3 regions of the Alitiscatomonas sp. genome follow, and region 3 is predicted to be linked to each of the others. Evidence: predicted binding sites of a transcription regulator. Region 3 holds the regulator's gene; each other region holds the start of a gene.

Region 1 (3,278 bases), on a different contig from region 3:
CCCTCCTGTAAAAATCTTTCTGCTGTGGCAAAGCCGATCCCGCGGCTTCCGCCGGTTATGATAGCAACCTTATCCTTTAATCTCATATATCCGCCCTCCCTGGGTTGATGTTTTTCTTTATGTTCTTATCATAACCGTTTTTCTGGAAATTTTCCGTGATCTTGTCACAAAGCTGAAATTTTTCCAGGCGTTCCCTCTTAATCGTTCATTCCGGAATCGCCAGCTTTCCATTCCTCAGGCTCTGGGCCTTCTTGCATAATTTGGAGTAGATCCGTTCCACAAACCATTTTTCCGTGGATCTTCTTTCGATTTCTTCCACACCGATCCACCCGATCTCACTGTTTTCGTCCTCCTTGATCCGCAGCGGAAGCTCTGGGTCCGCCTCCAGCAGATAGGTCACGTTCAGATGCAGATGCGACGGCACATAGCTTCCCCGTTTTTCGTGGCCGTCAACCGTAAGGATCTCCAGGGAGAAAATATCCTCTGTCACGAACCGGACGGATTCCAGCCCGCTTTCCTCCCGGATCTCCTTCAGCGCCACCGCCTTCAGATCGGCGTCCCCGTCTGCATGGCCCCCAAGCCATGCCCACGACTGGTAAAGATTGTGGTATGCCATCAGGACCTTTTTCCGGTCCCTGTCCATGATCCATGCAGAGACCGTGATATGGGCGTTCCGGTTGTCCCTGGTCAGGATATTGTCTGCCTGTTCCATCTGCCGCAGGATCTCCTTCTTATCCTCCCGTTCCTGTTCATTGAAGGGCTCATAACGACGGATCTCCTCTCTCAGCTCCATTTCGGTCATCGCCCCACCTCCTTATCTTTTCCCCAGCTCCCAGAAGGCCACGGCTGACGCCGCCGCCACATTGAGAGAATCCACCCCGTGGGCCATGGGGATCATCACCGTATAGTCGCAGTCTGCAATGGTCTCCGCCGCCAGACCGTCTCCCTCGGTCCCCAGCACCACCGCCAGCCGCTCCTCTGCCAGGAGGGCCGGATCGCCGATGCTCACCGAATCTTTTTTTAAGGCCATGGCGGCCGTCTTAAACCCCAGCTCCCTTAAGACCTCCATCCCCCTCTCCGGCCACGGACACTGCTGCCGGTCAAAAAAAGTCCAGGGCACCTGGAACACTGTGCCCATGCTGACCCGTGCGGCCCGCCGGTACAGGGGATCGCTGCATCCCGGCGTCAGGAGCACCGCGTCCATGCCCAGGGCGGCCGCAGACCGGAAAATGGCCCCCACATTGGTGGGATTCATGACGTTTTCCAGGACCGCCACCCGTCTGGCCCCAGCGCAGAGGGAAGCCGCATCCGGCAGCCTCCGCCGCCGCATGGCGCAGAGGACGCCCCTGGTCAGCTGAAAACCCGTAAGCTCCGTAAGGATCCTGGCCTCTGCCGTATAGACGGGGATACCGCCGCACCGGGAGACCACCTCTCTGGCTTCTCCCTCCACATGCTCCGGCTCCATTAAAAGGGACACCGGCTCATATCCGGCATCCAGGGCCCGGCTGATGACCTTGGGGCTTTCAGCAATAAAAAGGCCCGTATCCGGTTCGTAATAGTGAAGCAGCTGGCCCTCAGAGAGCCTGGCATAAATGTCCAGCTCCGGAGCCGACAGATCTGTGATCTCTCTTATATCTGGCATAATCGGTCCTCCTCTTTTCTTATGGAAATATTATACGGTCCCGGAAGCGGGATGTCAAATGCCTGAAGGATCACGGGCCGTCATGGTCAGCTGACTTCATACTTTTTTCACAAAATAATTAGCACTCACCTCTTGACAGTGCTAATAATGCGTGATATATTACAGATAGAACAAAGGAGACGAAATAGAAAACAGAAAAAGGACTTCAAATGTCTGGTCTGGTTCCTGCCTCCTCCGGTTCCAGAAACTTATTTGTGACCAGCAGTAAATTGACATATAGAATGGAGGAATGATTTATGCTGATGCCCAGTATCTTTGGTGAAAACTTATTTGATGAAATGATGGATTCCTTTAACGATGAATTCTTTGGAAAACGCAGTCCGCTGTACGGAAAGAACGCCTCCAGAGTCATGAAGACCGATATTAAAGAAGCGGATGGCCGGTATGTGATCGACATTGATCTTCCGGGCTTTAAGAAGGATGAGATCCATGCTGAGTTAAAGGACGGCTGTCTGACCATAAGCGCCTCCAAGGGCCTGGATAAGGACGAAAAGGATAAGGAAGGCCGCTATATCCGCCGTGAACGGTACGCCGGAGCCATGAGCCGGAGCTTCTACGTGGGTGAGAACGTAAAGCAGGAGGATATCACAGCCAGATTTGAAAACGGGATCCTTTCCCTGTCTGTTCCCAAAGAGGAGGAGCAGAAGAAGGTGGAAACACCCAATTACATCGCCATTGAAGGATGATGAAGGGCGGAAAGCCCAGAGGGCCGCTGCAGACTGGCAGCGGCCCTCTTTCTATATGACCAGGAGCCGGAAAAGGCTGTTCCCAGCGTTTTTCCCGGCTCTCTGCCTGTTTAGAAGTTGGTGGGAGTCATGACCTTCCCGGCCAGGACCTCCTCATAGTCCTTCAGGTTCCTCTGTAAAAGCTCCGGCGTATTGAGGCCATAGGGACATTTGCTCATGCACTGGTTACAGTGGAGGCAGTCCTTGATCTTCATCATCTTTGCCTGGCCCTCGGGGGACAGATGGCCTTCGGACGGAGAACGGCGCAGCAGCAGGGACATCCGGGCGCAGTTATTGATCTCGATCCCCACCGGACACGGCATACAGTAGCCGCAGCCCCGGCAGAAGCTTCCGTACAGTTGTTTTCTGTCCGCCTCGATGAGAGCCCGGATCTCGTCGTTCATCACCGGCGGATGTTCCATATAGCTTAAAAATTCATCCAGCTCATTCTCCCTCTGGACGCCCCAGATGGGAAGCACGTTGTCGTACTGGTCCTCAAAGGCATAGGCGGCGGCAGAGTTGGTGATCAGTCCGCCGGACAGGGCCTTCATGGCGATGAAGCCGATGTTGTTCTTCTTACAGTCCTCCACCAGCTCCACATCCTTTTCGCTGCACAGATAGCAGAACGGGAACTGGAGGGTATCATAAAGGCCGCTGTCAATGGCCTCATGAGCCACAGCCAGCCGGTGGTTGGTGATGCCGATGAAACGGATCTTTCCCTGCTCCCTGGCCTTTAAGGCCGCCTCATAAAGGCCGCTTTCATCCCCCGGCCTCGGGCAGAAGGACGGGTTATGGAACTGGTACACGTCCACATGATCCGTTTTAAGGAGTGTCAGGCTGGTCTCCAGGTC
Region 2 (3,278 bases), on a different contig from region 3:
CGGCATGGTCATGCTGGAGGAGGTCTATAAGTCGGCGCTGGGATACTGGAGATACCGTCAGAAGAAGTGGCTGAGGAATCTGGCGGCGGAGATTTAAATAAGAAAAGAAAGAGGGAGTGTTTCCTGGTCATCAGAACCGATGACCGGAAGCGCTCCCTTCTGGATTTATAAGGACTCAGGCCCTGGAACTGAACAGGGGAGAGTATCCGATGTCCCTGGAAAGATCAGCAGCAAATTTCTGCACATATTCCAGCTGGACCTTTAAAAGCTCTTCGCTGTTTAAGCGGATCGTGGGGGCGATGATGCCGATGGAGCCGGCCAGTTCACCCTCTGAGTTGAAGACAGGGGCTCCGATGCCCACGGCGTCGTTGACGTATTCTCCATAGGTGATGGCGTAACCGGACTGACGGATCTTTTTTAACTCGTCACGGAGATCGCCGGCATCCACCCGGGGGAAGGCGTGGTCGTGTTCAATGATCTTTTTCACATATTCCTCAATAAAGGAGGGAGACTGGTAGGCCAGGAGCACCTTGCGGATGGCTCCGCAGTGGAGATACATCTCATAGCCAAATTCCTCCACCACCTTTATGTGGTTGGGACCGTCCACCTTTTCGATCACAAGCCCCTTGTTGCCTACGGGGATCACCAGATAGGAATCCTCCTCGGTCCTGGCAGAAAGGGCGGACAGGAGAGGATGGGCGGCATCCTGTAAACGGATCCCGTTGGCAGCGGCCTTTCCCAGAGGGATCAGCGCAGGCCCCAGACGGTATGTATGTGACCGCTCGTCGCGGATCACATATTTTTTTTCACAGAAGGTCTGGAGGATCCGGTGCACAGTGCTGGGAGGCAGATCGATGGCCTCCGCCAGTTCCGCAATGGAATAGCTGCGGTTCCTTTCCTTCAGTACCTCCAGGATCTCAATGGAGCGTAGAAGGCTCTGGATCATTTTCCGGCACCGTCCGTATCTTCTTCCACAGTGGCTGATTCTGCCGGAACCGGAGAAGCGGCTTCCTTTACGGCCTCAGCGGGTTCTTCCTGGGGAGCAGTTTCAGGGGCCGGTTCTGCGTCTTTTGGTCCCTCAGCGTTTTTTTCTTCCCCGGCCTTGCACTTTCCGGGTTCCAGCGTAATATACGTGCGCTCTTTGGCGGCGTCACAGGAAGAAGTTCCCTTTCCTGTTTCCCCAGAGGACGTTTCCTCGTCTTCGTAATCATGGAAATCTTTGTCCAGCTCATCATTGAAAGATTTATACTTCAAATAATAGGAAATACCTGCGGCGGCTGCACCGATGGCGGCCCCAAGAGCGATGAGCAGACCTGTTTTTTTCTTGGACATAGTTCATTCTCCTTTCAACCGGCATGAACGTAAACCGATATAGATTAATAATAAGCCATATTCCAGGAAAAAGGAAGGGATATTTGTAAAGAAAATGAAAAAATCCCAAAAAAATTCCATAAAATTAGCACTCGACCCTTGACAGTGCTAATAATGCGTGCTATAACATTACTTGTGAAAAGGAACAGAGATTTTGAAATGTTCTGGAATTTCAACCAATAGAAAAACATAAAGACAGAAATGGCAAGGAGGAGTCAGTAATGAAATTAGTACCATTATTTGACAGGGTTGTTTTAAAACAGTTAGTTGCAGAAGAAACGACAAAGTCCGGTATCGTGCTTCCGGGTCAGGCAAAAGAGAAACCGCAGCAGGCAGAAGTCATTGCCGTTGGACCGGGCGGAGTTGTGGATGGCAAAGAAGTTACCATGCAGGTAAAGGTTGGAGACCAGGTGATCTTCTCTAAGTACTCCGGAACTGAGGTTAAGACGGACGACGCAGAATACATCATCGTAAAACAGAACGATATTCTTGCTGTTATTGAATAAGCAGCGGCGGGAGACCGTAAGGCTGCGGCTGCTCCGGCCTGGCCGGAGAGTATATAATTTGGAGGTAATTGAATCATGGCTAAGGAAATTAAATATGGCGTAGATGCCAGAAAAGCTCTGGAAGCTGGCGTAAATAAACTTGCTGATACCGTCCGCGTGACATTAGGGCCCAAAGGAAGAAACGTGGTCCTGGATAAATCCTTCGGAACACCGCTGATCACCAACGACGGCGTGACCATCGCAAAAGAGATCGAGCTGGAAGACGCTTTTGAAAACATGGGCGCACAGATCTTAAAAGAAGTTGCCACAAAGACCAACGACGTTGCCGGTGACGGTACTACCACCGCAACCGTTCTGGCCCAGGCAATGATCAATGAGGGAATGAAGAACCTGGCAGCAGGTGCAAACCCCATTATTTTAAGAAAAGGAATGAAGAAGGCCACCGACGAGGCTGTGAAGGCCATCGCTGAGATGAGCCAGCCCATCAGCGGCAAGGCACAGATCGCAAGGGTCGCAGCAATCTCCGCTTCCAGCGATGAAGTAGGCGAGATGGTTGCAGACGCCATGGAGAAGGTGACCGGAGACGGCGTGATCACCATCGAAGAGTCCAAGACCATGAAGACCGAGCTGGATCTGGTAGAAGGAATGCAGTTCGACAGAGGCTACATTTCCGCATATATGTGCACAGATATGGAGAAAATGGAAGCCGTTCTGGACGATCCCTACATCCTGATCACAGACAAGAAGATCTCCAACATCAACGATATCCTTCCGTTACTGGAGCAGATCGTGAAGACTGGCGCAAAGCTTCTGATCATTGCTGAGGATATCGAGGGCGAGGCTCTTACGACTCTGATCGTAAACAAATTAAGAGGAACCTTCAGCGTAGTGGGCGTAAAGGCACCGGGCTACGGCGACAGAAGAAAAGAAATGTTAAAGGATATCGCGATCCTCACAGGCGGTACTGTGATCTCCGAGGAGCTGGGTCTTGACCTTAAGGATGCGACCATGGAAGAGCTGGGCCGTGCGAAATCCGTTAAAGTACAGAAAGAGAACACCATCATCGTTGACGGCCTTGGCCATAAGGAAGAGATCGCCAACCGCATCGGCCAGATCAAGGGCCAGATCGAGGAGACAAAATCTGACTTTGACAGAGAAAAGCTCCAGGAGAGACTTGCAAAGCTTTCCGGCGGCGTAGCAGTGATCCGTGTGGGCGCTGCCACAGAGACAGAAATGAAGGAAGCAAAGCTCCGTATGGAAGACGCCCTGGCAGCTACAAAGGCAGCCGTTGAAGAGGGCATCATCGCAGGCGGCGGATCTGCTTACGTTCATGCAGCAGAGAAGGTGGCAGCTGTGGTAAGCGGTCTGGAAGGTGATGAGAAGACTGGAGGAAACATCATC
Region 3 (3,278 bases):
AGAAGGAGGTTGTTGACCTTCTTCGTCAGAGAAGCCGTCCGTACCTGTTCTCCAACACACTGGCTCCGGCGATCTGTGCCGCTACCATCGAGACCATCAACATGTTAGAGGAGTCCACCGCTCTCCGTGACAAGGTTCACGAGAACGCTGCATACTTCCGTAAAGAGATGGAGAAGATCGGCTTTGATCTGCTTCCGGGCGAGCATCCCATCGTTCCGGTTATGCTCTACGACCCGAAGGTTGCCAATGAGTTTGCCCGCCGTATGTTAGATAAGGGCGTATACGTAGTAGGCTTCTGCTATCCGGTAGTTCCCAAGGGACGTGACCGTGTACGTACCCAGATTTCTGCGGGACATACAAAAGAGGACCTGGATTTCGCAGTGAAGTGCTTCGCAGAAGTGAAGGCTGAAATGGGGATCTAAGGATCTGTAAATAAGGATAAAAAAGAGGAAGGGAAACCTGGATGACAGGGCCCTTCCTTTTTTATGGATCTATTGGGTTTTCTCGACTGCCTCAAATACCTCCACCTTCTGGAGCCCGTAATCCAGGGCTTCTTTGTGGGTATCAAAATAGATATCCAGGTGGTTTTCTACTACGCCGCTGCCCTTATCCTCCACTGTATAGACAATGCCGTCGATGAGGAGCTTCGTTCCCAGAGGGAACTGGTCCAGGTCGGCAGAGATGGTGTGGTCTTCTTTGGGAACTGCGCCGGAATAGGTGTACAGATGACCGCCGCTGCATGCTTCACAGCCGCAGTAAGCGGAGATCTTAAAGGTTCCATAGGATCTGCCGGGAACGGTGGTCTCCTCCGGCTCTGTCTCTGTTACCTTTGAAGAGGGAGCTTCCTGGGAGCCGTCTGCCATCCCGCTGGCGTCTTCTGCTGGCTTCCGGGGGCCTCCGGACGTTTTCGCTGGTTCGGCTTCCATGGCTTTGTCCGCAGGCCTGGCGGCCTCCAGGGGGCTTTCAGGCCCGTCATATGTATCCTCCACGGCTTCTTCAAAGCCTGGCCCGGTCTCGGCGGCCTGGGAGGGGAATACGGCGATGGAAAGGAACAGGGCAGTACCGGCCATGGCGGCGCGGCAGAATCCATTTTTCTTCATAAGCAACCTCTCTGTTGATCGTACTTAAAATTACAATTTGTCATAAAGAAATTTCATTTATTTCATTATATTTACAAAAGTGTTAAATGTCAAGAAAAACAGCCGGATCTTCCGGAGGTTTCTGCCGAAACAGCTGTTTCAGATCCTTTCATTAGAAGGTTTCTCCGTTCCGGCTCCCGCATCGGAAGAAATGATAAAAATGCATCAATGCAATGAAAAATGAAAAAATATCTTGACAAACGGGGACTTAAGTAATATAGTAACAACTGTAAATGTTAGCACTCATAGATAAAGAGTGCTAATAAAACAAAAAGAGGGTGAAAATGTGGAGCTGGACGAAAGAAAAGAGAAGATTTTGAAAGCCATAATCCAGACGTATTTAGAGACAGGAGAGCCAGTAGGCTCCAGAACGATCTCCAAATATTCTGGTCTTAAGTTGAGCTCCGCTACCATAAGGAACGAGATGTCGGATCTGGAGGAGCTGGGATACATTATCCAGCCCCATACGTCGGCAGGACGGATCCCCTCTGATAAGGGATACCGGTTCTATGTGGACCAGATCATCCAGGAAAAGGACAGCCAGGTAAACGCCATGCAGGACATGATGATCCAGCGGGTGGACCGGGTGGAGCTTTTACTGAAGCAGATGGCCCAGATCCTGGCCAGCAATACCAATTATGCGACCATGGTCAGCGGTCCCAATTACCACCAGACGAAGCTGAAGTTCATCCAGCTTTCGAGAGTGGAGGCCAACAAGCTTCTGATCGTGGTGGTGGTGGAAGGAAATATCATCCGGAATTCCTTTGTGACTCTGGATGAAGAGCTTTCCAATGAAGAGATATTAAACTTAAATATCCTTTTGAACAACAGTCTCAACGGGCTTACGATCCAGGAGATCAACCTGGGAGTGATCGCAAGGCTCAAGGAGCAGGCGGGGATCCACAGACAGGTGGTGGAATTTGTCCTCAACGAGGTCTCTGAGGCCATTGGCTCCCAGGCGGAGGATCTTCAGATCTATACCAGCGGAGCTACAAATATTTTCAAGTATCCGGAGCTCTCCGATACGGAAAATGCCAGCAAGCTGATCAGTACCCTGGAGCAGAAGGAGCTTTTAAAGGGACTGTTTGATGAAAGCCAGGCGCCGTCGGCATCGGATTCCCAGATCCAGGTCTATATCGGAGATGAAACGCCGGTGAAGACCATGAAGGACTGCAGCGTGGTCACTGCCAACTATGTGCTGGGAGACGGCCTTAGGGGAACCATCGGGATCATCGGACCCAAGAGGATGGACTATGAAAAGGTCGTCGGGACCCTAAGGACTCTGGTGACCCAGCTGAATGAAACATTTAATAAGCAGCAGTAAATAGAAATGAAAGGTGTCGAGTCAAGTGGAAGAGAAGGAACTGGAAAAGAAAGCTCCAGGAGAGGCAGAAGCAGAAAATATTCCCGAAAACGGAGCGGGAGCTGAAAATACAGCGGAAAACACGGCTGGGCCGGCAGGGGCCAGCGCAGACGGAGAAGCTGCTCCGGAAAATGGAAAAGAAGAAAAGAAAGAGAAAAAGGGCTTTTTTGGAAAGAAGAAGGACCCGAGAGATACCCAGATCGAGGAGCTGACAGATCAGTTAAAGCGGTCCATGGCAGAGTTTGACAATTACAGGAAGCGGACGGATAAAGAAAAGTCCGCTATGTATGAGATCGGAGCCAGGGATGTGATCGAGAAGATCCTTCCTGTGGTGGATAATTTTGAGCGAGGCCTTGCCACCGTTCCCGAGGATGCGAAGGAAACGCCCTTTGCCGAAGGAATGGAGAAAATATATAAGCAGCTTATGAAGACCCTGGACGACATGGGCGTAAAGCCCATCGAAGCTGTGGGCAAGCCGTTTGATCCCAATTTCCATAATGCAGTGATGCATGTGGACGACGAATCCCTGGGAGAGAATGTGGTGGCATCGGAGCTGTTAAAGGGATATATGTACCGGGATACTGTGGTACGCCACAGCATGGTGCAGGTTGCCAACTAACTGGAAGTAATTTATCATTGTTTATAAATTCAGGAGGAAATCACTATGAGCAAGATCATTGGTATTGACTTAGGTACAACAAACAGCTGTGTAGCAGTTATGGAAGGCGGTAAACCGACCGTTATCGCCAATACAGAAGGAATCAGGACCACACCGT

The links. Region 3 encodes HrcA, which represses chaperone genes, less so after heat shock. Its sites were predicted from a motif close to TGTTAGCACTCNNNNNNNNNGAGTGCTAACA; they were not measured.
Region 1: the regulator HrcA is predicted to act here: its motif matches at 1,759-1,789, upstream of WIH05_RS02390 (Hsp20/alpha crystallin family protein).
Region 2: the regulator HrcA is predicted to act here: its motif matches at 1,455-1,485, upstream of WIH05_RS12510 (co-chaperone GroES).

Annotation. Positions count from the first base shown of each region.
Region 1 is NZ_JAXXBR010000042.1:24,376-27,653, reverse strand. It holds gene WIH05_RS02405 (3-oxoacyl-ACP reductase family protein) at 1-86, opposite strand, end outside; gene WIH05_RS02400 (NUDIX hydrolase) at 206-802, opposite strand; gene WIH05_RS02395 (RNA methyltransferase) at 815-1,642, opposite strand; gene WIH05_RS02390 (Hsp20/alpha crystallin family protein) at 1,939-2,388, shown strand; gene WIH05_RS02385 (aldo/keto reductase) at 2,499-3,278, opposite strand, start outside.
Region 2 is NZ_JAXXBR010000122.1:6,315-9,592, forward strand. It holds gene WIH05_RS12495 (MATE family efflux transporter) at 1-97, shown strand, start outside; gene WIH05_RS12500 (IclR family transcriptional regulator) at 176-946, opposite strand; gene WIH05_RS12505 (hypothetical protein) at 943-1,332, opposite strand; gene WIH05_RS12510 (co-chaperone GroES) at 1,593-1,877, shown strand; gene groL (chaperonin GroEL) at 1,953-3,278, shown strand, end outside.
Region 3 is NZ_JAXXBR010000081.1:9,551-12,828, forward strand. It holds gene WIH05_RS07655 (glycine C-acetyltransferase) at 1-422, shown strand, start outside; gene WIH05_RS07660 (3D domain-containing protein) at 492-1,100, opposite strand; gene hrcA (heat-inducible transcriptional repressor HrcA) at 1,426-2,463, shown strand; gene grpE (nucleotide exchange factor GrpE) at 2,489-3,121, shown strand; gene dnaK (molecular chaperone DnaK) at 3,167-3,278, shown strand, end outside.